3 regions of the Flocculibacter collagenilyticus genome follow, and region 1 is predicted to be linked to each of the others. Evidence: predicted binding sites of a transcription regulator. Region 1 holds the regulator's gene; each other region holds the start of a gene.
What was found. The regulator LexA, encoded in region 1, represses DNA repair genes until DNA is damaged. The targets are predictions, from matches to a motif close to TACTGTATNNNNATACAGTA.
Positions count from the first base shown of each region.

Region 2: the regulator LexA is predicted to act here: its motif matches at 2,958-2,977, upstream of dinB (DNA polymerase IV).
Region 3: the regulator LexA is predicted to act here: its motif matches at 7,171-7,190, upstream of HUU81_RS14380 (YebG family protein).

Region 1 is NZ_CP059888.1:457,404-468,451, forward strand. Features, by position in the region: gene HUU81_RS02050 (glycoside hydrolase family 25 protein) at 1-234, opposite strand, end outside; gene HUU81_RS02055 (hypothetical protein) at 322-1,599, opposite strand; gene HUU81_RS02060 (hypothetical protein) at 1,600-4,233, opposite strand; gene HUU81_RS02065 (hypothetical protein) at 4,650-5,999, shown strand; gene HUU81_RS02070 (hypothetical protein) at 6,275-6,445, shown strand; gene lexA (transcriptional repressor LexA) at 6,988-7,605, shown strand; gene coxB (cytochrome c oxidase subunit II) at 8,285-9,394, shown strand; gene ctaD (cytochrome c oxidase subunit I) at 9,399-10,988, shown strand; gene HUU81_RS02090 (cytochrome c oxidase assembly protein) at 10,999-11,048, shown strand, end outside.
Region 2 is NZ_CP059888.1:679,494-690,541, forward strand. Features, by position in the region: gene mazG (nucleoside triphosphate pyrophosphohydrolase) at 1-769, shown strand, start outside; gene HUU81_RS02980 (substrate-binding periplasmic protein) at 766-1,665, opposite strand; gene rlmF (23S rRNA (adenine(1618)-N(6))-methyltransferase RlmF) at 1,801-2,793, opposite strand; gene dinB (DNA polymerase IV) at 2,978-4,036, shown strand; gene HUU81_RS02995 (alpha-2-macroglobulin family protein) at 4,254-9,290, shown strand; gene pbpC (penicillin-binding protein 1C) at 9,322-11,048, shown strand, end outside.
Region 3 is NZ_CP059888.1:3,231,774-3,242,821, forward strand. Features, by position in the region: gene HUU81_RS14350 (beta propeller repeat protein) at 1-628, shown strand, start outside; gene HUU81_RS14355 (CPBP family intramembrane glutamic endopeptidase) at 716-1,603, shown strand; gene HUU81_RS14360 (MmcQ/YjbR family DNA-binding protein) at 1,704-2,105, opposite strand; gene HUU81_RS14365 (gluzincin family metallopeptidase) at 2,191-3,513, shown strand; gene HUU81_RS17540 (TonB-dependent receptor) at 3,581-6,076, opposite strand; gene HUU81_RS14375 (hypothetical protein) at 6,395-6,859, opposite strand; gene HUU81_RS14380 (YebG family protein) at 7,241-7,681, shown strand; gene HUU81_RS14385 (glycosyltransferase) at 7,836-9,170, opposite strand; gene acnB (bifunctional aconitate hydratase 2/2-methylisocitrate dehydratase) at 9,306-11,048, opposite strand, start outside.

The DNA of each region.
Region 1 (11,048 bases):
TTGGTAGTGTGATACATCAATGCCTTTTAAATAGTCCTCGGAAGAGTGAATAGGCTGTTCTTTTTGGAGCATATTTTTACTAATTTCATGATTATTGATGGTGATTTTTGTGTTGTTAGGGGATGCAGCCACCTTACCCGCATGTAAGGTGACGCATAATGCGAGTACTCCCCATGCTTTTGTATTTTTATTAGTGAAAGCGAAAGTGTGCTTAATTTTTTGAAATTCGGTCATTATATTTTCCAGCTTGCCCTTACATGTTTTTGTGTGCTTTACATGATTTGTTGAGGTTATGTTGTGCCATCTTTGTGATATATCGCATTACTTTGCTTTCTTGATTAGCCACTCTTCAAACGTGCCAATCTCCTTCATCAATGTAATAGACTGGTTATTACCTCTATTTGAAAGATAGTTATGCCACTGGCTTGATAAAAAGCTAACAGGCTCGTTCAATAACACATCGCGTTTTGTATTAGGTTCATCTTTATTGACTAAGGTGAATAATTCCCAACCTTTTTGCGCGTTCATCATTTGCGCAGAGTCGCCATTTTTATCACCACGAGCAGAAATGTAGTTATGCCAAGCTTGTGAACAAATAGCGATGGGATCACCAAATTTTATTGGGCTGGTATCGTGAATATTGTTGGGGTTTACAAGTACAAATTTTTCCCATGGTCCCGCTTTGCTCATACTGCCAACTTGGCTATGATCGTCCTTGCCGCGCGCTGACAAGTAACCTTTATGTTGCAGGTTATATAAGTTAACAGGGGAATTAAACGCTAATTGTGCTTGCTGGTATTGTGCTAACGCGTGCTGGGCGGCATTAATACTCTTGGTGTCTTTTACTATCGCCACTGGCTGTACCGTTTGTTGCGCTGTTTTTTCTGCGCTTGAAATTAATGTATTAACGTCTTTACCAATTCCTTCACCAATATTGACCGCAAAGTCAGCAATATTTTGCAGCTCTTTCTCAATGGCTTTTTGAGCCACTTTTTCAAACTTCACTAGGTCTTTAAAATCGATATGCAATGATAAGGTTTTACTTTGCCCTGCAATGAGTAGCTTCAGTTTTAAATTAAATTCAGCACCTTGCATCGCACTTAAATGGGTATCAATATGCGCACTTTTTATTTGTACGGGTACTTTGCTGGTTAGATTTATCCATTGTTGCAGTCCATTTAACGTTAACTGAGTGACCGAGTTAACCGCTGACAATTGACCTTTGGCAATACTCAAACCCGTTAACGCGGTTTGTTTAGATATATTCAGTGCGGTGTTTTCAGCTTTTAATGCTTCAATTTCCGACCAAACTTTCGCGATTTCTGCCGCTGCCGCTGCTTTTTTTATCGTGGTGTTTGCTGTTTTTTCAGCTTCTTTTGCTGCTTGTTCAGCAACTTTAGCCGCCTCTTTTGCCGTGTTGGATGCTACTTTAGCAACGTCATTAGCAGTGTGTACTACCGTATTTGCAGCATCATTAGCGGTATTGGTTACTGTATGTGATACCGTATTGGCTGCACTAGTTGCTGTGTGAGACACATCCGATGCTGTTTTTTTGGCGGCATGACTAACCGTTTTAACCGCTTTTGAAAACCAACTCATTTATAACCCCTTAGCCAATTGTGACAGCTGCTTTTGTAGTTTTTTTATTTTTGCGTTATTCGCTTTGATGTTGTTATCAATCTTTTTAACGTCTGCTTGGCATTGGGTGACGTCTTTCATGGCTTGGTTTAATCCTTTATTGGCTTCTTTTGCGGCATCCTTTAAAGCGTGATTAATATTTTTCGCGATTTTGTCGAATTCGCCACTTTCAATATCAATGGCCACTTTCATGTCGCTTTCTAATAATGAAGAGGAGTCAACACTTGCTGCAATACTGGCTTTCATCACGTTGTAAATATTTGTCGTCACATCAAATCGTGAATGCTGATCGCTAATGCTGATATCGGCATTTGCGCGCAGTACATTTTCGATAGAAATTAAACCAGACAGCGTGAAATGCGGATTGCTTTTCAGTGTTGAAAGCTGCACAAGTGGTCCTGTTTTATTGTCATTACTGGCAACGCGAACAATATTCTTGATATGTAGTGGCTTGTTGATGTTGGCATCAAATGAAAAGCCTTGTGTTGGATCAAGCTCAACATCGGTGGTGGCGGTAGTACCTAAAATATTTAACTGACCGGCAAATTTATAATCTGCTTTAAAGGTTTTATCGCCAATTTTTACATCGGTGGGTGCTATGTACAGTTCAATATTAGATAAACCAATTTCAGACAGCGTTTGCTCTAATTCAGTCGGTAGCGCTATTGTATTGTGGCAGAAGGTTTGGGTGAGCTCTTTTAACGTTAACTCTGAAAGGGAACCCGCAAGCATACTATTGGCAGGATTAGCTGCATTAAATAGCACGTTTAAATCGCCTGAGACTTGATCAATTTGGAAGCTACCAGATAACCCAACAGTAGGTAGTCCCTCAAAGCTAATTCCGACCACAATGGTTGGCTCGGTAATGACTACGGTTGCCGGTATGCCAAACACATCATGCCAAGATAAACTGCCAAGATATTCAGCGGTTAAGTTAGCCCCATTAGCTGATACATCAAAGTCGCTTTCTATTTGTATGGTATGCGAGTCAACCTTAAACTCGACCATAGCACCAAGTCCAAGGTAAGGTGAGCCTGCTATCAAGCCCATTTTTAATGCAGGCGCATGTAGCTTTAATCCATCAATATTTAACGCATCAATATCTAAAGAAGCGGCTAACTCCATAGCAAGCGGTGAGGTGCTCACGCTAATTTCTGTTGCCAATGGCGGTAAGTTAGATAGTTTAAATAATTTCGTTACATTACTTAATGCGCCCTGATTAGGGTTTAAATGTGAGTAGAAGGCCATGCCTTTATGGATACCAACCGGCAGTTTAGCGGCATTGGTATTGGTAATAGAAAAAGAGTGGTTATCTGGAAATGCATTGGCCACCTGAAATGTAGGATCGTCTGCATCAGAAATAACCAATACATTTTGTTCTAATGAAAGTGCATCTAATACATTTGGAAAACCAGAGAAGTTGGATAACTTAAATGAGTTTGAAGTGTTAGGTAAATCAAAAATAGCAATAACGTGATTGGGATCAGATTGGTTGGCGTCATGCTTGATCACTAAATATAAAGTACCAAACGTTGGTACGGTACAACAAAGATAAAATGCAGACTGTTTCGCTTGTTGCTCAATGATTACCTGAATATTTTCTAATGTTGGATTGAATCCGCCGTTAACTAACGCTTGAATTTCAGTACTGTGGCCTGCTAATTCTGTGAGCAAGGATTTAAAACTAATTTTAGGAATAGTACCAGATATATTCACTGCTCCCGGGATGGTTAAAGCAAAGTCAAACTTGGCCCCCGCAAGCGTAGTATTACCGGTTAATGAACCTGTGGTTGTGTCTTGCTCATGGGTTAATGCCAAGTGTGTTACATCTAAAGATAAACTGGTGATACCTAATGGCAGTGTCCAGTTAACACTGGTATCTGCGGTAAAGTTAAAGCTGTGTAGTAATGGTTGGGCTGTTAGGGTGGCGGAATTCAGGTTAAATGAGGTTGGTAGCCCGCTTGGTAATGATAATGCGTGCCCGGAAAGCTGAGTAGTCAGTGTGCTTAAGTCAAATGTTACAGGTTCAATACTCGTAATGTTAAGTTGGGTGCCTGCTTTGTCACTGGCGTCAGATAAGGTTGCTGCCACTGAAAATACCGCGCCACATATTGCAGTTGTGCCACTTACCGCTAACGCGACGATATTGTCGCTGGTAGGGTTATGGCAAAGTACCTGTACCACTAAATTGCTTAATGCGATATTTGGCTGAGATACCTGCCACGTATGCGGAGTATGCAAAGCAAAGGTGACATTTAACAGCGTTATTGATGAAGATTTTTTATCAATATTGCAAGTGGCTGTAAGCGTTAATAAAGATATTTCAGCATTAGTTAGTGAGCTAGGTAATTGCGAACTAAACGTTTTACCAACCTGTGTTTCAATATATTGGCTAAGATTGCGAGTAGATAACGCATCGCCAGTTAATTTACCTACCAGCTCAATCTCGCTACTGCCATCTGTGGGAATTGTGCCCGATACGGCCAAATTGGTGTTATCAAAGAGTGCAACATTACATTCAATAGACACTTTTTTTTGCTCAAGCGCTTGCTTAATCAGTGTTTGTAGCTGTGAATTCAGAGACGCTAAATCCATTACTTTGTCCTTTGCTTTACGCAGTTTTTTTATTTTTGAAAGTAAGCCTTCATATATTAGCAATATACGGGCTTAGATAATGTTAGTTAATCAGAAAACTAAACGTATTCATTTCCCCATGTTTGAGTGGTGCCATCATAGTCAAGGCTGGGGATCCGAACAATATCAATTATTTAAAACAAATTCAGAAAGAATATAAATGGTAGGAGGTGTAAGTATAATTTTGGCTCTAAAAAGTAACATTGTTTAGCATTATAACGGTCAAACAACTTGAACACTGAAAAAGGCCGTCTATATATTACTTACAGTCATTACGCCTAAATGGCATTAGCGAAGCCATTATTAACAATTTACACAGAAAAAATAGATGCACGCCAACCGTGCTTACTACAGGTGCAAGAGAGGATAATATAAAAATGTTTCAATATATAAAGTTCATTTTACTGACCTGTTCAATACTGATGTTAACCGCATGTGCGCAAACTAAAAAACCGGTGACAACCTATCCACACAGTAATATAGAAATTAAATATGCCATTCGACATTTTGAGGCAGATGTTGTGCAGTCGATTGAGAAATTTAAAAATGGTTATCTTAGTCAAGAACAGATTGAATCTGCTGCAAAAAAAAGATTTATTTATCTATTGAAAGAAAATAACCTTTTAGCAAGTGATACCGACGTTAACGTTGTCGACTTGGATATTTTTATCGACTATGAACGTCGGTTTGTAGGTGATGCGACCCCGTTTCCTATGGAAAAATTAGTGCCTCCAATAATCTCTCTGCACGAAGCGAGTTATTTAGGTGATATTGCCATTCGCAAAAGTATCACTACTGGTTTGACGCTAAAAGATAAATTCGGCGGACTTCTCACTGAAAAGCGAGAGTTAGAAATAGCGACGGTAAACGCTATAGCCAACATGTTATTTAAGCGCTTAAAAAAAGTAAATCAGTATGACCGAAACGCTTTCGCAGCAATGACCGCTGGAATGACCGAGAAACAAATTGAGCAAAAGCGGCGATATACACCTCTCCAAACACCTACTAAAGCTAAGCCTCCTGGGTTAACTTCAGAACAATACATACCACAAGATCGTATTCAGCAGTATTTAACACAGTTGAATGAAGGAAACAGAGAAGAACGTCTGAATTTATATAAGAAACTCATTGAAGAATGGATCAACAGCTACTCACTTTACGACAAAATTAACACCATTGTGTTAAATAATCATGAGAGTACAAATTCAGACACCATTGAAGAGGTTATATGGGCTACTAAGGCGCTGGCTTATTCAGGTTTAGAGCGGTACCGGTCTACGTTAAACACTATTATGAAAAGCAATGCGTCAGATAAGTTGAAAGGTTACGTAGAGGATTATCTTGAGGCGATGACGGTTCGCGCTAAGCAGGCTAAAGTCGTACACGATACTTCCACAATGTACCCCAATTTAGACTGGCAAACTAATCAACTGCTAAATATGTTAAATAGTAGTGATGATGATCTTCGGGGCAGCGCAGTACGAAACATCTACAGACAACACCTTAATAATACGCGATTGCTGGATGAAATTAGCGAAATCCTTAGCATAGAAGCCACGATTCCACGCAACAGATATATGAAGTTCTCTGATTTTTATGCTTGGGGCTGTCGCGTTCTTGGGAGCTCTGGCAATATAAAATACAAAGCACTTTTAGAAGATTTATCTAAAAATGGGCACACCCCCAAAGTGCGTAAATTCGCAGAAAAATTCGCAGATGAATTATAAGAACACTTATTTGTATTAGTTCAGATTTGTATTAGGTCAGACAAGATCTGACACATCAACATTGAAAACGTGAGAGTTACCCGTTTTATAAAGGTGCTGAATCTTTAAATCAAAACAAACTAAGAGGTAACTCTCATGCTTCATGCTGAGGCAGTCCTTAGCTATAGGAAAGTGTTTTAGCATAGTACTATATAAGAAAGGGGTCCTTGTTATTTTCATAAACCTAGTCTAATACAGTATAAGTATTGGATAAGGTTAGGGTTTATGTGTGATTTATGAAAATAGATAAGAATCAGAAATCAGGTGGGTACTTGCTTATTGCATGCGGTGCCGCTTTTGCTACAGCGGCTGTCTTCAGTGAGCAGTTATCATTTTTTGGGATTGCAGCGATGTTTATCTTATTAGGCATTGCATTTATATTGAAACATAATAACGCTAATACTTAACTTGTATAGCCGTTCAACATGCAGGCGCAGCGTTGTTGATTGCGCCTCTTCTCCTAGCATAGTAAAAAGCCATTTAGTTTTCTTAGGCTCAAAGATGCCAGCCTGTTGCTAAAAATACATTTTAGCGATTGAGTTATCGCAATTAAGAGCCATTTATTCATGGTTAACATGGCGATAGGATGAGGAAAATGTATGAGTTAAGCACGATTGAAAATATAATTTTCTGCTTTGGGCTTTTGTTATTTGCCTTGTTAATTTACGGATTGATGAGACTAGTACGCTGGGCTAAGCGCATGCCAAAAGGCGCATTTCTACTACTTACTATTTTTCCACTTATATCAATTTTTTCTATTCCCCCTCCTGTATTTAAAAAGGTCAACACGCCCTAAACAAGAGCTGCGAAAAAGAAGATGAGGGTGATCCCCCTGAAGATGAATAACTTCGAAGAAAAGATAATTACGCATCAATGTAATAAACTCTTTGCCATCTATCATTAACTGTATATACTCACAGTATCAATGTACTGTATGGAATAACAGCGTATGCGCCCATTAACGCCGAGGCAGTCGGAAATACTGCAGCTTATTAAAGATAAAATTCATGCTACAGGCATGCCGCCAACACGAGCAGAAATTGCGAAAACGCTAGGGTTTAAATCCGCTAACGCTGCGGAAGAGCATTTAAAAGCGTTAGCAAAAAAAGGCTTTATTGAGATTATTCCGGGAACATCACGCGGTATCCGCCTTGTTGAAGATGATACATTTGAAGAAGAAGGGTTACCGCTAATTGGTCAAGTGGCAGCGGGTTCACCTATTTTAGCGCAAGAACATGTTGAAGCGCATTATAAGGTTGATCCTCATTTATTTAAGCCTAACGCTGATTACTTACTACGTGTTAATGGTATGAGTATGAAAGACATAGGTATCATGGATGGCGATTTACTTGCGGTTAAAAAAGCGGAAGTGGCCGAAAACGGGCAAGTGGTCGTTGCAAGAGTAGAAGACGATGTAACGGTTAAGCGTCTTGAAAAGAAAGGCGACAAAGTGCTGCTTCACGCTGAAAACGATGAGTTTGATACCATTGTTGTAGACTTAACTTATCAACCGTTTGCAATTGAAGGACTAGCTGTTGGCGTTATTCGAAATGCAGACTGGTTTTAAGCTTCTCTAACGATTTATTTTCTATTAAAAAATGTCCAACATTAAAATAGCTAGCTAAATGCAGTTGGCTATTTTTCATTTTTATACTACCCACACCTTTTCATAAATTAGGCTTGCGCTAGCTAGTGGTAAAATTGTCGTAAGTGAAAAATTTATTTAAACCTGCATCGTACGTCCTTTCTTAGTTTGCTCATGATATGCACAAAATTTTTATAATTTTTTTCAAATAACTGTAGATTATTTGTCTGATTTGTTTAATTCTAATACACAATTCGATTAAAAAACTATCAAGAGACTTAGTTTAATCGATACGTAACATAAAGATAATAATAAGTATTTCGAAAATACTAATCTAAAATCTTAGAGTCATAATCAGCAAACGAGATGGTTGAGGCGTGCGCTAAGTCAAACCATTACGTGGAGAACGGGAAATAATAAAAATAGCACCGTTAGTACTGTGAGATGTTTACAAATATGGTGTTCTTTTTTATTTAAATTACTTCTTAATTGCTGCCTCTGAGGTGTTAGCAAGTGCGAGCTGTTCGAAATATAACAATAATAATTGAGCGGAATCGTCGCACAGGTTAAGTAGTACAGTGCATTTCGATCTGCTTTTTGCTTTAGCAAAAGACAGAGGAGAAGTCACGTGACCATATTGAGTTGTCGTCGCTGGTGGATCATGCTTGCGTTCTTGGCAGGTAACGTTACTGCGGAAGAGTTACCTTTAAATATGACTAAAGGTGTGACCGCAATTAGTGAACAAGTATACGGATTACACATGACCATTTTTTGGATTTGTTGTGTAATTGGTCTTGCCGTGTTTGGTGTGATGTTTTGGTCTATTTACCACCATCGTAAATCTAAAGGTGCAGTGCCTGCACAATTCCATGAAAATACAAAAGTTGAAATTGTATGGACAGCAATTCCATTTTTTATTTTGGTAGGTATGGCTATTCCGGCAACACTTACATTAATGGCGATGGAAGATACCAGCAAAGCTGATGTCAGCATTCAGGTTACTGGCTCGCAATGGAAATGGCACTACAAGTATTTAGATAGTGGTGTTGAGTTTTATAGCTTAATGGCTACTCCTAAAAGTGAGATTGCAAACAAACGGCAAAAAGGCAAAAACTACTTGCTTGAAGTTGACCGCCCCCTTGTTATTCCTACCAATAAAAAAGTGCGTTTTTTAATTACTTCTGATGACGTTATTCATAGCTGGTGGGTGCCAGACTTTGCGGTGAAAAAAGACGCAAATCCCGGGTTTATTAATGAAGCGTGGACCGAGGTAAATGAACCAGGGATTTATCGTGGTCAATGTGCTGAGTTATGCGGAAAAGATCATGGCTTCATGCCAGTTGTCGTTATTGCAAAAGCCCCTGCTGAATATGAGAAGTGGCTCAACGAAACTAAATTAGTGCAACAAAAAGCCAAAGAAGAAGAACAAAAATTATTGGCGATGAATATGTCTCAGGATGAGTTAATGGCAGTGGGTGAAAAAGTATATAACACCAGCTGTGCGGCATGTCACCAACCTAATGGGCAAGGTATACCAGGAGTCTTTCCAGGTATTAAAAATAGCCCAATTGCTACAGGCGAATTAGATGCGCACATTGACATTGTTGTAAATGGTAAGGGTGGAACCGCAATGCAAGCATTTGGTAAGCAGCTAAGTTTAAAAGAGTTAGCGGGAGTAATTACTTACCAACGTAACGCGTGGGGTAATGATATGGGTGACAGCGTGCAAGCTGCGCAAGTATATAAACTATTAAGCGGTCAACAGGAGTAAGGACATGACAGTAGCAACTGAACACGCGCATCAAGATCATGATGACCACCACCACAAACCAACAGGAATAAAACGTTGGTTATATACCACTAACCATAAAGACATAGGAACCCTGTACCTGTGGTTCTCATTTATTATGTTTTTAATTGGTGGCGCCATGGCGATGGTGATCCGCCTTGAGTTATTCCAACCCGGTTTACAAGTTGTAGAGCCAGACTTCTTTAACCAAATGACCACAGTACACGGCCTGATTATGGTATTTGGAGCAGTAATGCCTGCGTTTACTGGTTTGGCAAACTGGATGATCCCAATGATGATTGGTGCGCCAGATATGGCACTACCAAGAATGAATAACTGGAGCTTTTGGATTTTACCGTTTGCCTTTTTAATCTTGTTATCTTCATTATTTATGGAAGGCGGTGGCCCTAACTTTGGTTGGACCTTCTATGCACCTCTGTCTACTACATATAGTAATGACTCAACGGCATTTTTTGTCTTTTCGGTGCATATCATGGGTATTTCATCCATTATGGGCGCAATTAACGTTATTGTGACTATATTTAACTTGCGTGCACCGGGCATGACCTTTATGAAAATGCCTCTGTTCGTTTGGACATGGTTAATTACTGCTTTTTTACTCATCGCCGTTATGCCAGTACTGGCGGGCGCTGTGACAATGGTGTTAACAGATAAGTATTTTGCTACTTCTTTCTTTGATGCCGCAGGTGGTGGCGACCCGGTAATGTTCCAGCATATTTTCTGGTTCTTTGGCCATCCTGAAGTGTACATCATGATTTTGCCTGCATTTGGCATTATTTCGACGATTGTACCAACCTTTTCACGTAAGAAATTGTTTGGGTATGCATCCATGGTTTATGCAACGTCATCCATTGCGTTACTCTCTTTTATCGTGTGGGCGCACCACATGTTTACAACAGGGATGCCGTTAGCTGGCGAGCTGTTCTTTATGTATTGCACTATGCTGATATCGGTACCCACAGGTGTAAAAGTGTTTAACTGGGTGGCAACAATGTGGCGCGGCGCAATGACATTTGAAGTGCCTATGCTATTTTCTTTGGCCTTCATAGTGTTGTTTACCATTGGTGGATTATCAGGGCTAATGCTGGCAATTACTCCGGTAGACTTCCAATATCATGACACCTACTTTGTGGTGGCGCACTTCCATTACGTGCTGGTTACAGGGGCGGTATTCTCAATTATGGCGGGAGCCTATTATTGGCTACCAAAGTGGACAGGAAATATGTTCGACGAGTCACTTGCTAAATGGCATTTCTGGTGTTCATTAATTTCAGTAAACGTATTGTTCTTCCCAATGCACTTTGTAGGGCTTGCTGGCATGCCGCGACGCATACCTGATTACGCGCTTCAATTTGCCGACTTCAATGCCATTATTAGTATTGGCGGCTTTGCATTTGGCTTATCTCAGCTCATTTTCTTAGCTGTGGTGCTTAAGTGCATTAAAGGTGGCGAGCAGTCACCCGCTAAATCATGGGAAGGTGCGGAAGGTTTAGAGTGGGAGGTTGCATCGCCAGCACCGTATCATACTTTCACTACACCACCTGAAATAAAGTAAGGAGTAGGTTATGACACAAGACGCAAATACAAAGCTCGTTAAAAAGTTAGTGTTAATTAC
Region 2 (11,048 bases), 220 kb from region 1:
TCCTGAAACTGGCTGCCCTTGGGATCTCAAGCAGACCTATTCCACAATTGTGCCTTATACCTTGGAAGAAGCGTACGAAGTAGCTGATGCAATTGAGCAAGGCGATTTTGATGAGCTAAAAGGGGAGTTAGGAGATTTACTCTTTCAGGTTGTGTTTTATGCCCAGCTTGCTAGCGAAGAGGGGCGGTTTGAATTTAGTGATGTTGTAGATGCGATACACGAGAAGCTAATACGTCGCCATCCTCATGTATTTCAAACGAATGTTAGCTTTACTGAAGCGCAGGTGAAAGAAAATTGGGAGCGTGAAAAGTCTCAAGAGCGCGACATTAGGCATCAACAAGGCAAGGCTCGTTTACTAGATAATATTCCTCATAATTTACCTGCGCTCTCTCGTGCTAATAAAATTCAAAAGCGCTGTGCTACGGTGGGGTTTGAATGGCCAGATATTCATGGCGCACTTGATAAAGTGGTGGAAGAAGTCGAAGAACTCAGGGCTGAATTACAACACAAAGTGGTGAATGAAGCACAGCAACAAAGCATAGAAGAGGAATTAGGCGATTTATTTTTTTCTTTAGTTAATGTCTCTCGTTATGTGAATGCTGATCCTGAACAAATAATGCGGCAGGCCAACCGGAAATTTGAACAGCGCTTTAATCAGGTTGAACACGTTTTTATCGAAAAAGGACAATCACTTCAAACGGCCACGCTTCAAGAAATGGATAACGTTTGGCAGCAAGTAAAACAAAACCAAAAGCGCGATAACTCTTAATAACTATGGTTAAAGTTGTCTAACACGGTTGAGTAAGCGCTGCTTTTCTTTAGCTGTTTTATACTAGCGTTCATAAACGAAATGAAACGTTTATCTACATCTTTACTGCACATTAAATGCCGAGCGTTAGGATCGGGTGGATTAGCAAATTTGAGGACTGAAATTTGATATTTTAACTTCGGATTTTTCTTTAAAATCCAGCTTAACTCTACTGGGTTAATTAAATAGTAATCAATGCGTTGACGAGAAATAAGCTTAAACACATGCCGCTGTATATTGTCGCCAAAGCTGTGGGTTAAGTAGGAAAGACCCGCAACAGGAGTTTTATATCTCGTCAAACTGCGATCAATTTTGTCGCCGTAAGAAAATCCCTGCTGATGCCCCATAATAAAATCACTTGATAGTAGCTCGGTTACGGTAGGAGGACGTTTAAAGTAATTTGCGAGTTTTTTATGCGTGGCAATGACGTAAGGCTTTTCTAAATAAATAGCATCAGTAAATTGAAACCATTTTTTCCTTTCTTTCACTTTATAACTACCTGCAAAACAGCTATTTACCTTACCTTTTAAATGGTGCACTACCGATGCCCAATCGGGCGCTGTTTGATAGGCAAGCGTGATGTTTTGTTGTTCGGCAATCTGATTTAACAGTTGAATAATAATACCGTCTGATTCACTGCTTGTTTTAGTGTAATAAAAAGGAGGGCGCTCTATGTAAACAATTTGAGCTACTTTAAACGGGGCATTCAGTGCCGACTCTTTACTGATGCTTTGGGTGGCATAGGCAGGGACAGATGTGATTGAATAAGCAGCGATCAGCAAGCTTAAGGCTAAAATAGTGCCAGCTTTGACGTGAGCGATAAGTGGATTGAGTGCGATTTTAAAAAGGTACACCATTATTCCCTTGCACATGTTTTTGCACAATCTAACATGCATCACAGCAGCTTACATTGAGGATAAACTTTATTGTTATTATTACTGCATGTATTGCTACCTACTATAAAAGAAAGGTTAGCAAACAATGCTAAAAAATCAACTTGCCCTTAATTGCGTGCGCTGTTGCTCAAGCGTAAAAAAGCTCCAAGCAATGAATCGACTTTGTTTGTTACCTTGCGACATATCAACCACTTTCACTTGCTTCGCGTTTATTTTCTTTAGTGTTTGTTTTAATGTTTTTAGGTTGTCTTTATTTGACACTAAACTCGTAAACCATAGGCTTTGAGTACTAAATTGCTGGCTTTCAATTATCATGTCTGTAATAAATTTCGCTTCACCACCTTCACACCATAGCTCTGCTTGTTGTCCACCAAAATTCAACGCCTTAGTGTCTTTTTTCGACAGCACTGTATGCTTACCCGACGGCTTTCGCTTGGCTTTATTGGCTGCTAAATTAGTAATTTTGCGTTGCGTACCTTGTTGTGCCGCTTCAAGTGATGTGTGAAAGGGTGGGTTACACATTGTAAAATGAACCTGTTGAATTTGCTTTTGCTGTTTTGCAGATAGATTGGCCTTTGGGTGTTGTAAAATATTCAGAAAGTAATGCTCAGCTTGAGGCTGATGAAAAACACTGATCTCTTTTGTGAGCTTATTAGCTTGACATAGTTGTTGTGCACACTGTACTGAAATAGGATCAATATCACTTGCGATAAAGCGCCAACCATAACTCTTGTTACCAATGAGCGGATACGCCAAATTGGCACCCGTGCCAATATCCAGCCCAATAATATGTTTACCTTTGGGAATGTTGCCATCGTTACTTTGTGCTAATAAGTCAGCGATATGATGGAGGTAATCTGCGCGGCCGGGGATCGGTGGGCATAAGTAGCCTTGTGGAATATCCCAAAACTTAACTCCGTAATAGTAATGCAACAGCGCTTGATTAAGGGTCTTTACAGCAGCAGGATCTGCAAAATCAATGGTTTGCTCGCCTTTGGGGTTTAACTTAGTGAAAGATGCTAGTGCAGGGGTAACCTTTATAAGCTCAGAAATAGGGTAGCGAGTCTGATGTAAGTTTCTTGGGTGCATAAAAGTGATGTCCTAGCGCGAAAAGTAGTGAAGTTTGTTTTGCAGATGGCAGTGATCATAACATTTTCAATTTCTTCAGAACATCGTTGAACTGCGGATAAGTTTATACTGAAAAATAAATCAAATCGTGCTTAAAAGACAATAAAAACTTGAAATACACTCAATCCTGTATAAATATACAGTTATGCGTAAAATTGTACATATAGATATGGATGCGTTTTTTGTATCCGTAGAAATCCGAGATAATCCCTCCTTGGCTGGAAAGCCAGTGGCCGTTGGGGGGAAGTCTGATCGCAGAGGAGTATTGTCAACCTGCAACTATATTGCAAGGCAGTATGGTGTTAGTTCGGCGATGCCCACGGCAATTGCCAAGCAAAAGTGCCCCAACTTAGTTGTTGTACCCGGTAGAATGGAAGCCTACCGCGAAGCAAGTGAGCAAATCCGAGAAATATTTGAAGAGTATACAGGCAAAATTGAGCCGCTTTCGCTTGATGAGGCGTATTTAGATCTTTCTGAATCTAGTTTGCACCAAGGCTCTGCTACGCTTATCGCTCAAGAAATTAGAGCCAAGATATACAAAACAACCATGTTGACTGCATCAGCAGGTATTGCACCTATTAAGTTCTTAGCCAAAATAGCTTCTGATATTAACAAGCCGAATAACCAATTTACTATTGCACCTAATGATGTACTGAATTTTATTGAAACGCTGCCACTAAAAAAAATTCCCGGTGTTGGTAAAGTGACGACGGAGAAACTAAAACGTTTAGGTTTAGAAACGGGGGGCGATATAAGACGTTCGAAAGAAATCTTTCTAATTGAACATTTTGGTAAATATGGGCGGGTTTTATGGGATCGCTGTCATGGGATTGATAACCGAGCAGTGGAAGTGTCAAGAATTAGAAAGTCTGTGGGGGTTGAACGAACCTTTGAAAAAAACGTTAGCAGCCTAGACGAATTGTCCCGCATTTTAATTGAAAGGTTGTTGCCAGAATTAGAAAGGCGTGCACAAAAACATTTAGCTACACGCAGTATGAATAAGCTTGGTGTAAAAGTTAAATTCGCAGATTTTCAACAAACAACTAAAGAACAAAAGCACAATCAAATAGAACGAAACACCCTGATTGAGTTATTACAAGAAGCGTTTTTTCGCGGAAACGGAAAGTCAGTGAGATTGTTAGGTATTCATATTGGGTTAGACGATGATGCGAATACATTCGAACAATTAAACTTTGATCTATAGTAAGTCAACATTGCCATAATTCATCATTATTCAACCTGATTGATGTCATTTTTTATACTTAATATTTAGCCCACACGTTGGATATTGAAATAGTGATGAGCGGTTAAGGCTGAGATAAAGTCATTGATATAAAATACTTTTTAATATTCATTGTTTTTAATTTAGGTAAAATAGAGCGTATTAATTAACCTTCCATTAGACTCGTCAAGGGATCAGGATGCACAAAAACTTCATCGTCTTAGTGGTTATTACTATGTTGGCGCTAACAGGTTGTGGCGCTGAGAATAACAATGCCAGCGAACCTCATGCATCAAGCAAAACGCATACTCAATCCTCTGGCAACAGCGGTATCGCAGCGACGCCCTCACAGCCAACAGAACCCGAATTTAATTTAGAGCAGGTACAACAGGCTTACCGTAACACCCAACTGACGGTGCTAGATATTTCAGAGCGTAGTCGCGAAGGACGAAACTCAATTGCTATTACGTTATCGGTGCCATTAGACCCTTCACAAGATCACCAATCGTTTTTTAATATTAGTGCGAAAAATCAAGGTGCTGTCGATGGGGCTTGGATAGTTTCTAAGTCTGGTAAAACGGTTTGGTTTCCTTTTGTAGAGCCTGATTCAGCTTACGATATTACGATTTATGAAGGGCTGGTGGCTGCAAATGGTCAACGTTTAGCGATGACTAAAAATGCGCGTATTAAAACCAGTCAATTAGCGCCCAGCGTAAATTTTGATACCACTGGTGCATTTCTTACACAAGGGCTAGGTAATGGTTTGCCGATCGTGTCGGTTAACGTAAAGCAAGTTGATATTAATTTTTATCGTGTAAAAGAAAAAAGCCGCGAACCGTTTTTGCAAGAAATGTCGAGTCGACGGGCTTATTGGGGCATTGAGCGCGTGACACAATTTGCGGATTTAGCATATACCGGCCGATACGATCTAAATATTCCAGATAACACCCGTGTAGAAAGAAGCATTGATATTGAGGGAGTGAGCGAGCTTGAACTGCCAGGTATTTATCTTGCGATTATGAATGAAGCTGGTGCGTACAATAAGCATCAGATGATGTGGTTTTCTGTGACCGATATAGGGTTACATGCGCGATTTTATGAAACGCAGTTGGATGTTTATGCCTCCTCTTTGAAAACTGGGAAGGCATTAGCTCAAGTCAATATCAGTTTGGTCAATAATAAAGGCGAAATTCTGCAACAAAGTCTTACGTCCCCTAATGGGCAAGTTTCTTTTACCAGTAACTTAACATCGGCTGCTCTTATCGTTGCGCAAAATGAACAGCACTTTTCTGTCATTGAAATTAACAAGCCAGCGCTAGATTTATCTGATTTCAATATAGGTTTAAGGCCCAACAAACCACAACAATTATTTATATACGCACCTAGAGATTTATACCGCCCCGGAGAGTTAGTGCACTTTAATGCATTGCTGCGTAATGATGATGGTCGATTAACAACGTCTAGTGTATTAAAAGCGGCAATTAAAAGTCCTGATGGAACCAAGGTTAAAACCTTTAACTGGAACAGTAACACGCAAAACTTTTATCAATATCAGTGGCACATCCCTGCCAGTGCACCAGTAGGGGCTTGGCAGCTTGAAGTGAAGAGTGTGGCAGGAAAAACATTTACTTATCAATTTAAAGTAGAAGAATTTTTACCAGAACGATTAAAACTCACCTTTAACCCGAAAAACCCCCAAGAAATAACGGTAATGACAGATCAAAAAGCGCTGAAAGTGCCTGTAATGGGGGAGTATTTATTTGGTGCACCCGCTGCAGGCAATCGCTTATCAACAGAGGTTAGTATTTCACAGTGGCGTAATCCGATAAAAAGTTTGCCAACATTTGAGTTCGGCGATATTCAACAAACAAGATTTAATAAGCGGCTAGCGCTCAAGGATATTCAACTCGATCAAGAAGGCATTGGCGAGCTTGTATATCAAGGTAATTGGTCACAGTTGCATTCTCCACAGTTGCATTCTCCACTGCGAGTTAAATTTATTAGTAGCTTATACGAGTCTGGCGGTAGACCTGTTTCTCGTACGTATTCAGGGTTGGTTTGGCCAAGTGAGAAAATGCTTGGTATTCGTACCAGCTTTGGTGATGTTAATCCGCCAGCACATTCAACAGTTAGTTTCGAAATTATTAAAGCGTCGTTAGATGGCGTTAAACATTCAGCAAATGACTTAGACATAAAATTAATTCGTGAAGATCGCCGTTATTTTTGGGTTTACTCTGACCATCAAGGCTGGCACTACGAGTGGAATGATAATGAATATGTTGAGTTAACAGCATCGCTAGATATTAACCATGACGAAGTAGGCCGCGTTGAATTTCCTGTGACTTGGGGCAACTACCGCTTAGAAGTGCGGGATACAAACCATAACTTGAAAACGAGCACCCGATTTTATGCAGGTTGGAACTGGTATGAAGATTGGCAAAATAGTCAGGCGGGTAGCGGGGCTGCTAGGCCAGATAAAGTAACAATGGCACTTGATAAAGCAGCATTTAATGCAAGTGATACAGCTAAGGTAACCATTGTACCGCCGCAGGCTGGTGAAGCCGTTATATTGGTTGAAGGCGATGCACCGCTTTGGATGAAAAGGCTGCATATTCCAGCTGAAGGTGCGGTTGTAGAAATTCCCATATCTGCTGACTGGCAACAGCATAATATTTATATTAGCGCAGTGGTACTGCAAGCTGGAAATAAAGTAAAAGCGCTTACTCCGAAGCGCAGTTTTGGCTTAATTCATTTACCTTTACAGCGCGAACAACGAAAACTAAATGTGCAGTTTGATGTGGCAGACAAAGCGTTACCAAATAAAACCTTACCAGTAAAGGTGATGGTGAATAGTGCCGACCGTGATGCTGAGGCTAACACAAAGGCTCAAGGCGATACTTCGCTACCTGCTGCTTTTGTTACGCTGGCGGCGGTTGACGTTGGCGTACTTAATATCAGTGACTTTAACACGCCAGATCCGTTTAATGCTTTTTTTGGGCAGCGACGCTATGAAGTTGATGTACGAGATATATACAACAACGTCATTGAGATTAACCAAGCGGATAAGGCAAGGTTGCGATTTGGCGGTGATAGTGATTTAACGCGTGGAGGCAAGGCGCCACTTTCTGATGTACAAATAGTCTCTTTATTCAGCGGATTAGTGCCCTTAAATCAGAATGGAGAAGCCATCATTCCGCTCAACATTCCTGACTTTAATGGACGACTACGTTTAATGGCGGTGGCATTTACTGATGAAGAGTTTGGTCATGGAGACACTGAGGTCACGATTGCCGCGCCAGTGGTGACGCAAATTGCAATGCCACGCTTTTTAGCTATGGGCGATGAAACAGCAATCGCATTGGATGTGACAAACTTAAGTGAACAGCGCCAAGACTTATTCGTTAAGCTTAATGGTGCAGGCGCGATAGCACCACTTAACCATTCGCAAGATATTACGCTGGAAGCGGGGACTAAGACTACCTTACATTATAATGTTAAGGCGGAAGGGCACGAAGGGCTGGCAACGTTTTCGTTGCTGGTATCAGGAGATAACTTACCTGAAAACATTGATAAAAGTTGGCATTTAGGGTTGCGTCCTGCTTATCCTGCGGTTCATACCCGTTTGCAAAAAGTGTTGAATCAAAATGAAAGTGTAACACTTGAACAAAGTAACATTAGCGCGTTGTTACCGAACACAATTCAGGCATCAGTTGCTATTTCACCGAATGCGAATATCGATCTGAAAAACCAGCTTACCCATTTATTACAATACCCATATGGATGTTTAGAGCAAACCAGTAGCCGAGTATATCCGCTCATTTTTGCAACGCCCGACAAGCAAAAGCAGTTCAGTACTAATTTGATCAGTGAAGAAAAGCGGCAAAGCATGATCAACAAAGGCATCGAAAGATTAGCAATGTTGCAGTTAGGTAATGGCGGGTACGGGCTATGGAGTAACACTGCAAGTGAGGAGCATTGGCTAACGACTTATATTGCAGATTTCTTGGTTAATGCTAGAGACATGGGCGTTACAGTACCCGATGAGATGTTAGCTAAAACATTACAGCGCCTACAACGATACTTAGCCCGAACACGTAGCTTTTATGATGAACGCTGGAGCGAAGATAGTAAACATTACTATTTTGCGTATAAAGCCTATGCTGCATATGTGCTAGCTGCCGTCAATCAAGCGCCGCTGGGAGCATTGCGAAGTTTGGCAAAGAACCACAGTGCTAATGCCCGCTCTGGGTTATCGCAGTTACAGCTCGCCATCGCGTTATTTCGCATGGGAGATAAAAAGTTAGGGGAAAAACTGTTAGCAGATGCATTAAATAATCTGCCCAAAAAACGCGACAAGTTTTTAGGCGATTATGGCAGCCAAATACGAGATTTAGCGTTGATGATACATCTATTGCTTAAGCATGATTTGGACGAGCAAGGTGCTATAGCACTAAGTTTCACGCTAGCAGAGCAGCTTAATGTGCGAGAGTATTTAAGTACCCAAGAGCGTAACGCATTATTTTTGGCAGGACTTTCGCTCGCAGAAATACAGAGCCAGCCTTGGTCGGCTGAGATAATTATGGGAGCTGCTAGCACAAAATTAAATCAAACCGCTGCTTATCATAAAACTCTAAATGCTGAGGCAATCGATAATGCCATCAACAATACCATCAACAACGGCATCAACAACGGTATAACGATAACAGCGAAAAGCGAGCAGCCTGTATTAGCTCGTATCAGTGTTAATGGTTATGGAACTAAGCCGCCAGCGGCAGTCGCTAATGGTATGTCGATACAGCGCCATTGGTTAAACCTAAAAGGGGAAGAGGTGAATGTACAGCAGGCAAAAGTAGGTGAGCTGTTGTTAGTAAACTTACAGGTGCGGGCAGAACAAATAACGCCAGATGCTTTGGTTGTAGATTTACTGCCAGCAGGGTTTGAACTGGAAAACCAACATTTAGATCACGCTATTAAACTTGATGAAATAAAGGTAGACGGTAAAACCATCCAGTACTGGCAACAACGCAATCAAGTTAAACATCAGGAATACCGTGATGATCGCTATGTGGCAGCGCTAACGTTGCTTAAAGGGCGTAACACTCATTTATTTTACTTGGTGCGCGCCGTAACTCCCGGCAAATACAAAGTGCCTTCTGCGTTAGTTGAAGATATGTACCGCCCAGAAATAAGGGGAGTAGGTAAAGCAAGCCCTGATATACACGTTATTCAAAAGTAATATGGAATTACTTCGGCGGAGTGTGTTAGCAATGTTTCAGCGTCAACAGAAAGTGGGAATGACTAAAAAGTCGAAATGGACTGTTGTGTTATTCGCGACGCTGGTAATTGCAGTAATGGTCATTAAGTTACTTGATCATGCTTATCCCTTAAATTTGCCCAAGCATAATCAACTTTTTGCTCGGGTAGTGGTTGACGAGCATGACGTGCCTTTGCGTACTTTTGCCGATGAGAAAGGTATCTGGCGCTATCCGATTGCGTTGCCAGAGGTGTCGCCACTTTATATTGAAGCGTTAATAAATTATGAAGACCGTTGGTTTTGGTCTCATCCGGGCATTAATCCATTTTCGTTATTGCGAGCGATGAAACAAAATGTGTTGAGCGGTCGCATTGTTTCAGGCGGTTCAACGTTATCGATGCAAGTTGCTCGCATTTTGCACCCTCACGAACGAAGCATGTGGGGTAAGCTCAAACAGATGATGCGCACTATTCAATTAGAGTGGCATTTAGAGAAAGCACAGATTTTGCAGCTTTACCTTAACACCGCTCCGTTTGGCGGCACGATTGAAGGCGTTCAAGCGGCAAGTTTCAGCTATTTAAATAAATCAGCAAAGCAACTTACTCATGCTGAAGCTGCATTACTTGCTGTTTTACCGCAGGCTCCAACCCGTTACCGCCCAGATTTGCATAACCAAGCGGCGCAACAGGCGAGAGACAAAGTATTGCAGCGATTGGCGAAGTTTGGTGTGTGGTCACAAGAGGTGGTAGATGACGCTAAGTTGGAACAGGTTTACAGTTTTAATTTTCGGCCAGAAGAAATAGCACCATTACTTTCCCGTAGATTACTGGCTTTTTCTGACGGTCAATCTGTTGTTAAAAGCACCCTAAATAGTGACCTGCAACAAGCCGTTAAAGATGTGCTGACCGCATATATGAGCAACCAGCCTAAGTACAGTTCAGCAGCAGTATTGGTGGTAGACAACCACACATCGTCAGTAAAGGCTTATGTTGGCACAGCTGCTTTTGCGGATGAAAGTCGCTTTGGGTATATCGACATGATACAAGCAGTGCGTTCGCCCGGCTCTACATTGAAACCTTTTCTATATGGGTTAGCTATGGATGAAGGGTTAATACATTCGCATTCATTGTTGGCTGATGTACCAAGAAGTTGGGGGGCATACCGGCCGTCAAACTTCAATGGCGCGTTTAATGGACCTGTATCGGCCACGGAAGCGTTACAACGCTCACTGAATATGCCAGCTGTAGACTTACTAGCACGGTACGGTGTTAACCGTTTTGTCGCCCAATTAGCCAATGCAGGCCTGCCATTAACCATCCCACAAGCCAGCCCCAATCTATCAGTTGTGTTAGGAGGTGCGGGTACGTCGTTAGAAAAGCTAGTTCAAGCTTATTCATCGTTAGCAAATCAAGGAATGGTAAGCGAGTTACGTTTTTTACAAAACGAGTTAGCTAAACCTAAACAGAGCCGCCGTTTACTTTCTGTAGAAAGTGCATGGGTCATTCAAGACGCATTAGCAAAAATTCGCCGACCCGACAGTATCAATACCCTAGCCGTTACCGCACCAAAGCAACCACTTGCTTGGAAAACGGGAACGAGTTATGGACACAGAGATTCATGGGCGATAGGTGTGAATAAAGACTATACCGTAGGTGTATGGCTAGGTCGACCCGACGGCACTGCTATGCCGGGTCATCATGGCAGAGTGACTGCAGGGCCTTTATTATTTAGTGTGGCAGA
Region 3 (11,048 bases), 1.2 Mb from region 1:
TAAAAAAACACCACCTAAAAAAATGTGGTTCGTTGGTCATGATTTTCATTTATCCGTTTATCTTTCTAAGCTAAATAACAGCACTAGTTTGAAGCTTATAAAAAGCTTTCAGCACAAAGGTGACGCGCAAACGCTCCCAAAAGCCGCAATAGCTAACCAGCATTATTACGTTGGCTTGATGCCTAATATTTTTAGTGTATTAGATATCAAAAATATGACATGGCTTGATGCGAAATTGCCTCAAGACTTTTCCAGTTTCAATGTATCCGAAAACGGAGTAGTTACCTTAATTAATGCGCAGGGAGCATTTTCAGATGTGTTTATTTCAAAAAATGCAGGCAAAACGTGGAAAGAAGTTAAAGCGCCTTCTTACACTATTGTTGACGTGAACTTTGAAGATGAGTCAAACGCATATGCATATCGACTGGAACAAAATACCTTCTCAGTCAATCATGTTATACAAACATACAATACAGCCAAAAATAGCTGGCAAAATCTAACGCAAGCGCCTGACAAGTGTCAGTACTTAATAAATGATCAACTTCATGTACCAAGGTTTTGCGTAACCTCATCTGATGAAATCATGCACTTTTCAAATAATAAATGGACAACTGAGAGCTTACATTAACTAGCCTTTCATCTATTTAAGCTGGGGTAGCGCATTGCTGCCCCAGACAAGGTCGATCTATTATCTTTAAGCACCATGGAGGTTGTATTGAAAACGTCTAAAGATACCGTATTAACTCTGTCTACTTTCTTCTTTTTCGTAACCGTATTTTACTTACTTGGATATTGGCTGATCTATCGCATGGGCCAAGCTACCCCATTAATGTTGTCTGTGGGGGCCGCAACCATTGCCACCTGTATCGTTCGAAAGCGCAGCTTGGCAAGCCTTGGCTGGCACTGGGGAGAGTGGAAGTATCAGTGGATGAGCTACTTAATCCCTTGCTTCATCGCCTTAATAGCGTATTTGTTCATTTGGCTACTAGGATTTGGCGATTTTTACAATACAGAGTTCTTACTGGATCAAAAAGAAAAATACCGTTTAAACGATTGGAGCAATTTCAGCACCTTTCTATTTCATATTGCTTTAGTAGCTAGTGTTAGCTTTGTTGTGTCCTTGCCTTCAATCTTAGGAGAAGAAATCGGATGGCGTGGTCTTTTAGTTTCAGAACTATCAAAACTGATGTCATTTGCTGGTATTGCTCTTATCAGTGGCATTATCTGGTCTATTTGGCACTGGCCGTTGATTATTAAAGGGCTGTACGGTAACAATGTTACACCACTGTATTATCAGTTATGCTTTTTTACCCTCTTCATTCTCGCGAACAGCGTTATTATGACCTATCTTCGCTTAAAAACGGGCAGTTTGTGGACCGCTGTTATTTACCACGCAAGCGCGAATATTTTTATTCAAAAAGTATTTACGCCAATTACCATACGAAATGAGCAATCAGTTTGGTATCTGGATGAATTTGGTGCAGCGTTATCAATTGTAGCTGGTTGTGTGGCCATCTATTTTTGGCGAAAAGGCGTTACTGAATTTGGTGCATTTACACCTCTGCCGCAGCTGAGTAACAAAGACCACGCCATAAATACCTGATTAGGGCTCACTGTCACCTCTATTAACGCCTCGTTATTTTGCCAATGTATAATAACGAGGTTCCTTATCAATATGCAGGCATCTCCGACATATTTGGCTATTACATATGAGTAAGAATAGAAGTTTGATCTTTCTTTGGCATTTTGTTCACCACCAGCATAAATGACGCATCTATTAAACGAAAGATTTCGCCGCTTGGGACATTACACTGATAATTCACGTTCTTATTATCATCTTCATGAGTTTCAGTAAATGTGATGGTGATCCAATGCTTTTTATTCATATGGTAGCCAGGCGTAATAGAAGAATAAATATCGCGTAAAGCATTAGCTTCATCGGGATCGCACTTTAAGTTCATGCTCATTTCATTTTCGCCAAAGCCAATTAAACCAAACATTTTATTCTTAACTTTAAACACCGATACATCGTCTCCGAACGGAAAGTCTAATGTCGATTCTGGCTTAGATAAAAAGTACGCTTTAAGATGATTATAATTATTCATGTCTTCCTCTGGCAGCAATTGCGAAACATGTTGATAAAAGTGATAATTCTTTTTTAATCGATTCATCTGGTTTATAAGGAATTATATGCGATACATTCTACTTTTTATGACTTTATCCATTTCTCTAGCCGTTTCTCTTAATGCTCACGCGACTTCAACTTCAACTTCAACTTCAAATGTAGATATTCTGATTTTAAGATCAAGTGACAACATTTGGACACTTGATTACAAACTACATCAGCCTGCTAAGCAGTTAGAGTTTATTAGAAATCCAGATAATTCAAGGGTTAAACGATGGACACCTGTTTCTGATAACTTCAAAATTATTTATCAGAATAACAAAGAGTATGTTGTTACAAAGGATGGCTCGGCTTTTACACACGCAGCGTTTACATTAACCCCAACGTACAAGCACTTACCCAAAGATTACGCACCTTTTTCACCTTTTTCTGACGGCGGAATGTTATTTCATAGTGGCCGCTTGTTTGCGTGCATTAATAGCTGTGATGACTCGGTAAATCAATGGCATTTAACCTTAACCATTCCTGATAATGAACATGCTATTGTGAACGGTGAACTCGTTACCAAAGCAGTAAGCTGGACTGATAGTAACAACGGTATGAATATTTATGTTGGTAAGCAGCAGCCTATAGTGACTGATAGTTTTATTGCTTTAATTGATAGTGGTTTACCTGAAAAAATAACGACATCACTTAATTCAGACATCCCCACATTCATGAATTACTTTGAAAAGCATTTAGGGAAGCTGCAATCTAACAGTAAGCCAACCCTTTTTGCTTCTTACGCCAATGCTAAAGGCGGCTCATCTGAAGGCGGTACATTGCCTAATCAGATTTTTATGCACTGGAATATGAGTAACCTCGAGAAAAAGGTTTCCGACGACCACTTTCTGCATAAAACATTATGGTTTTTTGCACATGAAGCAGCACACTTATTTCAGCACGTTCATCCCGCTGATGACAGTCAATCATGGATCCACGAAGGCCATGCAGATATGTTGGCAGCACATGCCCTCACCCACTTATTCCCTGACACCACAAACTATGTAACCAAAAAAATTGAGAATATGAAAAATCACTGTGCTGAAGGTATTGAGCAGTTTCCTCTATCTAAAGCTGCTGATAATGGAAAATTTCGATATTACTACACCTGCGGAATAACGATTTATCACGCCATCGAGTTATTAAGCCAAAAGCCGCAAAGTCTATTTAGTTTATGGAATCGTTTTCAAAAGGCTGTAGAAAGTGGTGAAGAGGCTAATCAAACGACATTATTAAAAATCGCAGATCAGCTCACTAATCATAAGGTTGCTGACAAAATGGCTCACTTTATTAACAACAAGCACCAAAACGGACAAGCAGCCATTAACCATCTAACAAAAACATAAGTAGCTAATTTAATGCACTTAAGGGGAGCTTCTGCTCCCCTCAATGATAATGATTAAAACACATTAATTAAAACTGACTACGAATACCCAGTACAATCCCTCTGCTAGGCAGCACGACTTCATCTTTTAAAAATGAGCTATGCACACGGCCCACTTGGTCAAATAAGTTATTCACTTTAATATAAGTGCTAAAGTATTGTTTAGCATAATCAAAATGATAGCTTAGGATTGCATTAGTCATGGTGTAGTTATCTGTTTCTGTTTCATTAGCTGCAATACGGCTTTGTTCAAAGTGATGCATTGCGTCTAACTGTAAGCTCCAATTACCGATTTCATAGTTAGCCATTAAGCCTAACCTTGCTGGTGGAATACGTGGTAAGTATTCGCCAGACGCTAATTTGCCACGAATTGTGTCTGCTTGCAGTGTAAACTTTAAGGCTGGTGTGTATTGCCACATCAGTTGTGCTTCCAGTCCATAAAACTCAGCGTCTCGTACTTGGTAGTTAAAGATAGGTAAGCCTGCCTCATCCTCATGCGCAGCATGCTCTTCTTCTGTTTCTTCGTGGTCATGATGCTCAGCACTAAAAGTGAGCCCAGTATCAGCTTGGAAGTAATAGTCATCTATTTGGTTATAAAAAACGTTTGCGACAAACCCTACATCACCTTCAAATTTTCTAAAACTTAACTCTATGTTATTAGACTTTTCTAGCTTAGCGGTGTTATTAGTGGCAATAAATTCATCGGCATGGTCGGCCTCTGCATCTAACTGATAAAGTGCGCCTACTTCAAATGTATTGGTGCCTATGTGTGGCCCAAATGAAAATAATTCAGATGCAGATGGAGCACGTTCTGCGTGTGTGTAGGATAACGCGATGTTGTAGCCTGGGGTGAAGTCCCAAACAATTCCTGCTGAAATACTCTTTGGTGTAAACGTTTGTGCAGGAAAGCTTGATGTATTTAACTCTAGTTCATCATGATGCTCGTCTTCTTCATGCTCTTCATCATCATGGTGTTCAGCGACATCTGTAGTTAGCTTAACCCGCTCAATTCTAGCGCCCAACTGAACCAGTACATCACCAAAGTGCTTTTCTTCCAGCCATGCAAGCGCGTAAGAGCGAGTTGTTGAAGGTGGTGAAAATGCTTCTGCGCCGACTACGTTAAAGTCGTTGTTTTTGTAGTCAAACGTGACTGCGCCGTGCCAGCCCGCATGTTCTTTTAATATTAAATCACTGCGTAGTTGCCATGCTTCAGTATTAAACACTGTGCCAACAATACCGTTTTCTACTTCTGCATGTTGGTAATCTGTGTAACCGACTTTAGTGTTTATAGCTGTTAGTACATTACTATCCAATGCTTTTTCGCTTAACAGTTGCCACCTATTCTGCTGCATTTGACCTTCAACAGACTCTTCATGCGCTTCATGCGCTTCATGCGCTTCATGTTCTTCATGTTCTTCATGTTCTTCGTGTTCTTCGTGAGCATGAAAAGGAATACCGTAATTACGTTCAAGCCGACCAAATGAAAATCCTACAAAGCCATCATCCATTAAATAACTTACGCCGACAGTACCGCCTAACGCTTTGGCATTGCTATTTTCAAGCTTATCCGTTGCTGTATCATGGTGCTCTTCATCATGTTCATGCGCTTCTTCGTCGTGATCATCATGCATTTCTGACTGGATGGGAATGTTATAGTCATCACCTTTGCGCCAAAAACCATCAAGATGTACCGCAACGTCGTCCTTGCCAGTACCAAACATAAACGCAGCTTCATTTTCATTCGCAACCGTATTATGGCTAGCTTGCCATTCAGCAATAGTGTCAGTATTTGTTGGTACTCGGTTATCAACAATGTTCACAACACCACCAATGGCTCCGCTGCCATAGAATAATGTTGCAGGCCCTCTTAATACTTCAACTTGTGTCACTGTTGCGGTTTCAGTGGCAACAACGTGATCTGGGCTGCCACGTGAAACGTCACTCACGTCTAAACCATTTTGCGCGATCATTACGCGCGGGCCATCTAACCCACGAATGATAGGGCTACTACTGACTGGCCCAAAATAAGAAGAATGCACACCAAGTTCTGTTTTTAATGTGTCGCCTAACGTTGAAGCATGTTTGTTTTTTAAGGAGTCACCTGCCAACACGCTAACTGGCGCAGACGATTCTAAAGTAGAGGCATGAAATGGGGTTGCGTACACATCGTAATGCTCCATAACCGATGGAGACAGCGTTATTTGATGCACCCCATCTTGGTGCATGATCTTAACCGTTTTAAAACCAAAGCCATCTGCTTTCACATGCAATTCATCAGCATGTTGATTAAGTGCAGCCTTGTTGGTTTTTTTCAACGGAGGAAGTGTTAATTCAAACTGTCCGTTTTCATCCGTTTGAGTCGTCAGTCTTGTGCCATGAAGATCAACTTGTGCGGACGAAATCGGTTTACCCGTAGGGTCAATTATTGTGCCCTTGATTAAGTGCCCTGTTGCAGCGTTATCAGCATAAGCAGACACAGAAGCCGCGGCTAAACCCAAAAGTATTGTATTTAATTGTGTTTTCATTTTGTTCATTCACTTGTAAAGCACTGCACCGCCAACAATACACCTATAGAAAATAAGTATTAGCTAGCCATACAGCATCAAATTTTATTAACTATAGCTACTGGTTAACATCGCATCAAAAAACACCAGCAAGTGTAGCCAGTATTAGTATGGAAAAATAAAAGTGCGATGTTATCGTTTCACTATGACAAATATAGGTAACACGCTATATCAACTGCATTTGAAGCATAGTTGGCAAAGATCACATGAATAAATATGACGAACATATGCCCTTCATAAACATCAAAAATAGTGAATAGCGTTATAAAGCCTTACGGCTTATAAGAATGAACGAGGTGGGCCGCGAAGGTAGTAAAGCGTGATTAATAGCGATGGAAAGTCAGTATCGAGCCGATTATTCAGCACGTCACTCATTTGGCTTATTTCAAAATTGAATAAACCGACACTGTTAATTCCAGTGTCCAAAAGATGAGAATACAAACACAGTAAGCAGTCTGCATAGGATATTGGCGTTGACTCTTCATTACCAATGTCAGTTGCGTGAACGGCTTGCTTTACCTTTTCAGTGCCTTCTACATCTGTAATGGCACTAGCTACTATGCTATTACCAGTTGAGTGAAGGCCATGCTGGGTTTGTATTACCGAGTGGTTAAAGGAAGTAAGCGAATAATGCGTGAGATCATGGTTAACGAAAGCAATGATCGCAAGCATTAAAGTGCAAGATAACCAATGGTTAAATTTACTGCTGCGCTTGTGCATTGTAAGGGTCTGTTGACCTTTCATTTTCGTCTCTATTATTTGCTCATTTTTTTACAACTGCAATCATATAAAAAAAAAGCCAGAGAAGTAAATAGCCTCTCTGGCAAACCAGCACATTTAAGACCCGTGGAGGGACTCTGAAAGTTAAACCACACCTATATTAAAAGACAAATACAGCAGCAACTTATCGACCGTTAAACAATAAGTTAAAAAATAATTTTTAACTAAGTGTAAGCAACTTTCGAAATCTATTATGCATGAACAAAACCCATTTGCAAATGATAATTATTACTATTTGAGAAATATTTGCATTCTTTCTTTACATAATAAAATACTACTGTATATTTAAACAGTAAACTATACATCGTTGTATCAAAGTAAAAGATAAATGATTAGGGGCAAGTTATGGCTGTTGAAACTCGTTACGTAATAATTAGAACTGTAAACAATAAAGGAAAAGAAGTGATGACCTTTACTGATAAAAAATCTGCTGATGAATACGATCGTATGTTAGACATGGCAGAGCATTTAACAGTATTGTTAGATGAGGCACCACTCGCCCTTGATGAAGCAATGAAAGAAGAATTAAGCGTATTTTTAGCAAAGAACAGAGAAGACGTGCTTATCGCCCTGCAAGCTAAGAAAAAAGCAGCTGAAAAGTCGTCAAAAAAAGCAGACACTAAGTCTAATAAATCTACCGAGGCAACTAGCAGTGATGAAGACGCTGACACAAAAAACGTTCTGCAAGCCGATATAACAACCTTACCAGATACAGATACTGCAAATGCCGACACCGAGCTTGAGAAAAATAACGACTTTATTATTGAAAAAGAAGACGCCGCATAAGTTGCGGCCAATAAAAAATAGTGTCACTAATTTTTAAGTACGGATTTTTAAGTACGGATTTTTAAGCACTGGTTGTAAGCATTAACTTATAAACAGTGCCTTCTAAATACGCCCTACTAAACACAGCCCAGTAGCGCCCGATTACGGGCGTTTGTTATGATTCAGGCTCAACTTTATGCTTATTTTTTTCTTCAATCCATTGAGACATGTATTGAGTACTTTTCAATGAGTGGTGGCGAAGCATAGCACCTGTAAAATTATTTAATCTATGCTGACCAAGGTGTTGTAACACATTATTGATTCTGTCAATAAGCGCCTTACCGATCACTTCAGCATCATAAATTTGATTAATTATCTGAAAACCATTTTGCTGCGCCTGTTGCCAAGCAGTTGAGTCTGAATACAGCGCAACCGCCTGCTCTACAAATGAATCAACATCATCTTCAATATAACCAGACCATGGTAAAGTGTTCTTAGCTTCATCTGTAAGAGTTGCTTCGCCCCCATCAACACTAACACGTGATTCAGAGGAATATTCAAGCCTTGGTATACAACTCATTGCCTCAACGCCAATAGTTGATGTGACATTAGGCGTACCAGCCTGCATCGCATCAATTAACTTACCTTTAAGGCCTGCCCCAAAACGCAGTGGTGCTAAACACACCCTTGCTTGTTGCATTTCATGTTGTGCATCTTCAACCCACCCTTTCACATAAAACCCAATTTTCGGATTATGTAACTGCGTTGCTTTTTTAGGAGGGTATGAACCGCAAACCCGAATACTTGCTTGCGGTAAACGCTTTCTAATTTTTGGCCAAATTTCTTTATAAAGCCACAATACGGCATCCCAATTCGGCTCATGACGAAAACTGCCAATTGAAATGAAATCCGTACGTTGCTCAAACGTCGGCAGCGTGTCAATTTCATTTGATGAAATATTTTCAACCATGAATGGCGCATGCTGTAACAATGCAGGATCAATGTTAAATTGCTCTTGTAACAACTTCATTTCAGCACTCGAAATAATGAAAGTAAGATCACAACGCAAAATTGCTGCAATCTCTCTTTTCGCATAATCTGAATGCCAATCTTCTTGTTGAATATCTCGATGCTGTTTTAATGCTTTGTGTCGAGCTTGGCGTAAGAAGTGTAAATCTTCGCTTTGTAAGATCCTAAGTGCCGAAGGACAGTTTTTCTCAACCCGCCATGCAAACTGCTCTTCCATCATGTAGCGGTCAAACACCACAATATCTGGTGCTAATTCAGAAATATATTGATCAAAGCTACTGTCGTTCAGTGCAATACTTTGCGTTGGCACATTCAACATAGCCAAGTCTGCCATGTGCATACTTAACTCAGCAGGGCTGGCGAAGGTTACTTGCCAATCTTGTTGACGAAATAACTTTATCAAAGAAAGCATATTACTGCCCGCAGCTGATGACTTCGGCTCTGGCCACACATAGCCAATTATCAATACGTTCATGGTCATATTATTCACTACTTGTTTCTTATCGCCACACTGGGCGCATGTTGCCAGACATAAAAAAACGCACCTTACAATAAGGTGCGTTTTTATTAAAGTGTATTGTTAAAACGGTGTGTTAAAACAATTTATTCCTCAGCATTAAACCGCTTGTTGAATAATCACTGTTTCCGCTTTTTTAGTGTAATGCGGCATCTTATGGAAATTTAAGTAACGGAATGTATCCGCTGCTGTCGCATCGATTTGCTTCGCATATTCCATGTATTCTTCAACCGTTGGTAAACGACCAACAATTGCACCTACCGCCGCTAATTCAGCTGACGTTAGATATACATTCGCACCATTACCTAAACGGTTAGGGAAGTTACGCGTAGAGGTAGACAATACCGTTGCTTTGTCTGCAACACGTGCTTGGTTACCCATACATAGTGAACAGCCCGGTGTTTCAATACGCACACCTGCGCGGCCGTATATGCCGTAATACCCTTCTTCCGTTAATTGATCACGATCCATTTTAGTTGGCGGTGCAATCCATAAACGTGTCGGTAATTCGCCTTTGTGCTTATCTAGTAATTTACCAGCAGCACGGAAGTGACCGATGTTCGTCATACATGAGCCGATAAATACTTCATCAAGCTTCTCGCCCGCTACTTCTGATAATACTTTTGCATCATCAGGGTCGTTTGGACAACATACAATTGGCTCTTTAATGTCAGCAAGATCAATTTCGATTACATGCTTATATTCAGCATCTTTATCTGCTTCCATTAACTCAGGATTAGCTAACCAGCTTTCCATCGCTTGAATACGACGCTCAATAGTACGAACATCACCGTAACCTTCAGCGATCATCCACTTAAGCATTACAATGTTAGATTCTAAGTACTCTTTAACTGACTCTTCAGAAAGCTTAATCGTACAACCTGCTGCACTACGCTCTGCTGATGCATCTGAAAGTTCGAATGCTTGCTCAACAGTTAAGTTTTCAAGCCCTTCAATCTCTAGTACACGACCTGAGAATTCGTTGATTTTACCTGCTTTCTCTACAGTTAATAGGCCATTTTTAATGCCATATAACGGAATTGCGTGCACTAAATCACGTAATGTAATACCCGGTTGCATTTCGCCTTTAAAGCGAACTAATACAGACTCTGGCATATCAAGCGGCATTACACCTGTCGCTGCTGCGAATGCAACAAGACCAGAACCAGCTGGGAATGAAATACCCATTGGGAAACGTGTATGCGAGTCACCACCAGTACCAACTGTATCTGGTAACAACATGCGGTTTAACCACGAGTGGATAATACCGTCACCAGGACGTAGAGAAACACCGCCACGATTCATAATGAAGTCTGGTAATGTGTGATGCGTTTCAACATCAACTGGCTTCGGATACGCTGAAGTGTGACAGAATGATTGCATTGTTAAGTCAGCTGTGAAGCCTAAACATGCTAAATCTTTTAGTTCGTCACGCGTCATAGGACCTGTAGTGTCTTGCGAACCAACCGTTGTCATTTTCGGTTCACAGTATTGACCAGGACGAATACCAGCAACACCACACGCTTTACCAACCATTTTCTGTGCTAGCGTGAAGCCTTTGCCAGAATCTATTGGATCAACAGGCTTTTTGAAGATATCAGTAGAGCCTAAACCTAGTGCTTCACGAGCACGGTCTGTTAGACCACGACCAATGATAAGTGGAATACGACCACCAGCACGTACTTCGTCAAGTAATACGTTTGAGCTTAGCTCAAACTCAGAAATTACTTCATCAGTACCTGAACGCTTAACAACGCCTTCGTATGGGAAAATATCAATAACATCGCCCATATTCATTTTTTGTACATCAAGCTCTATTGGTAATGCGCCTGAATCTTCCAT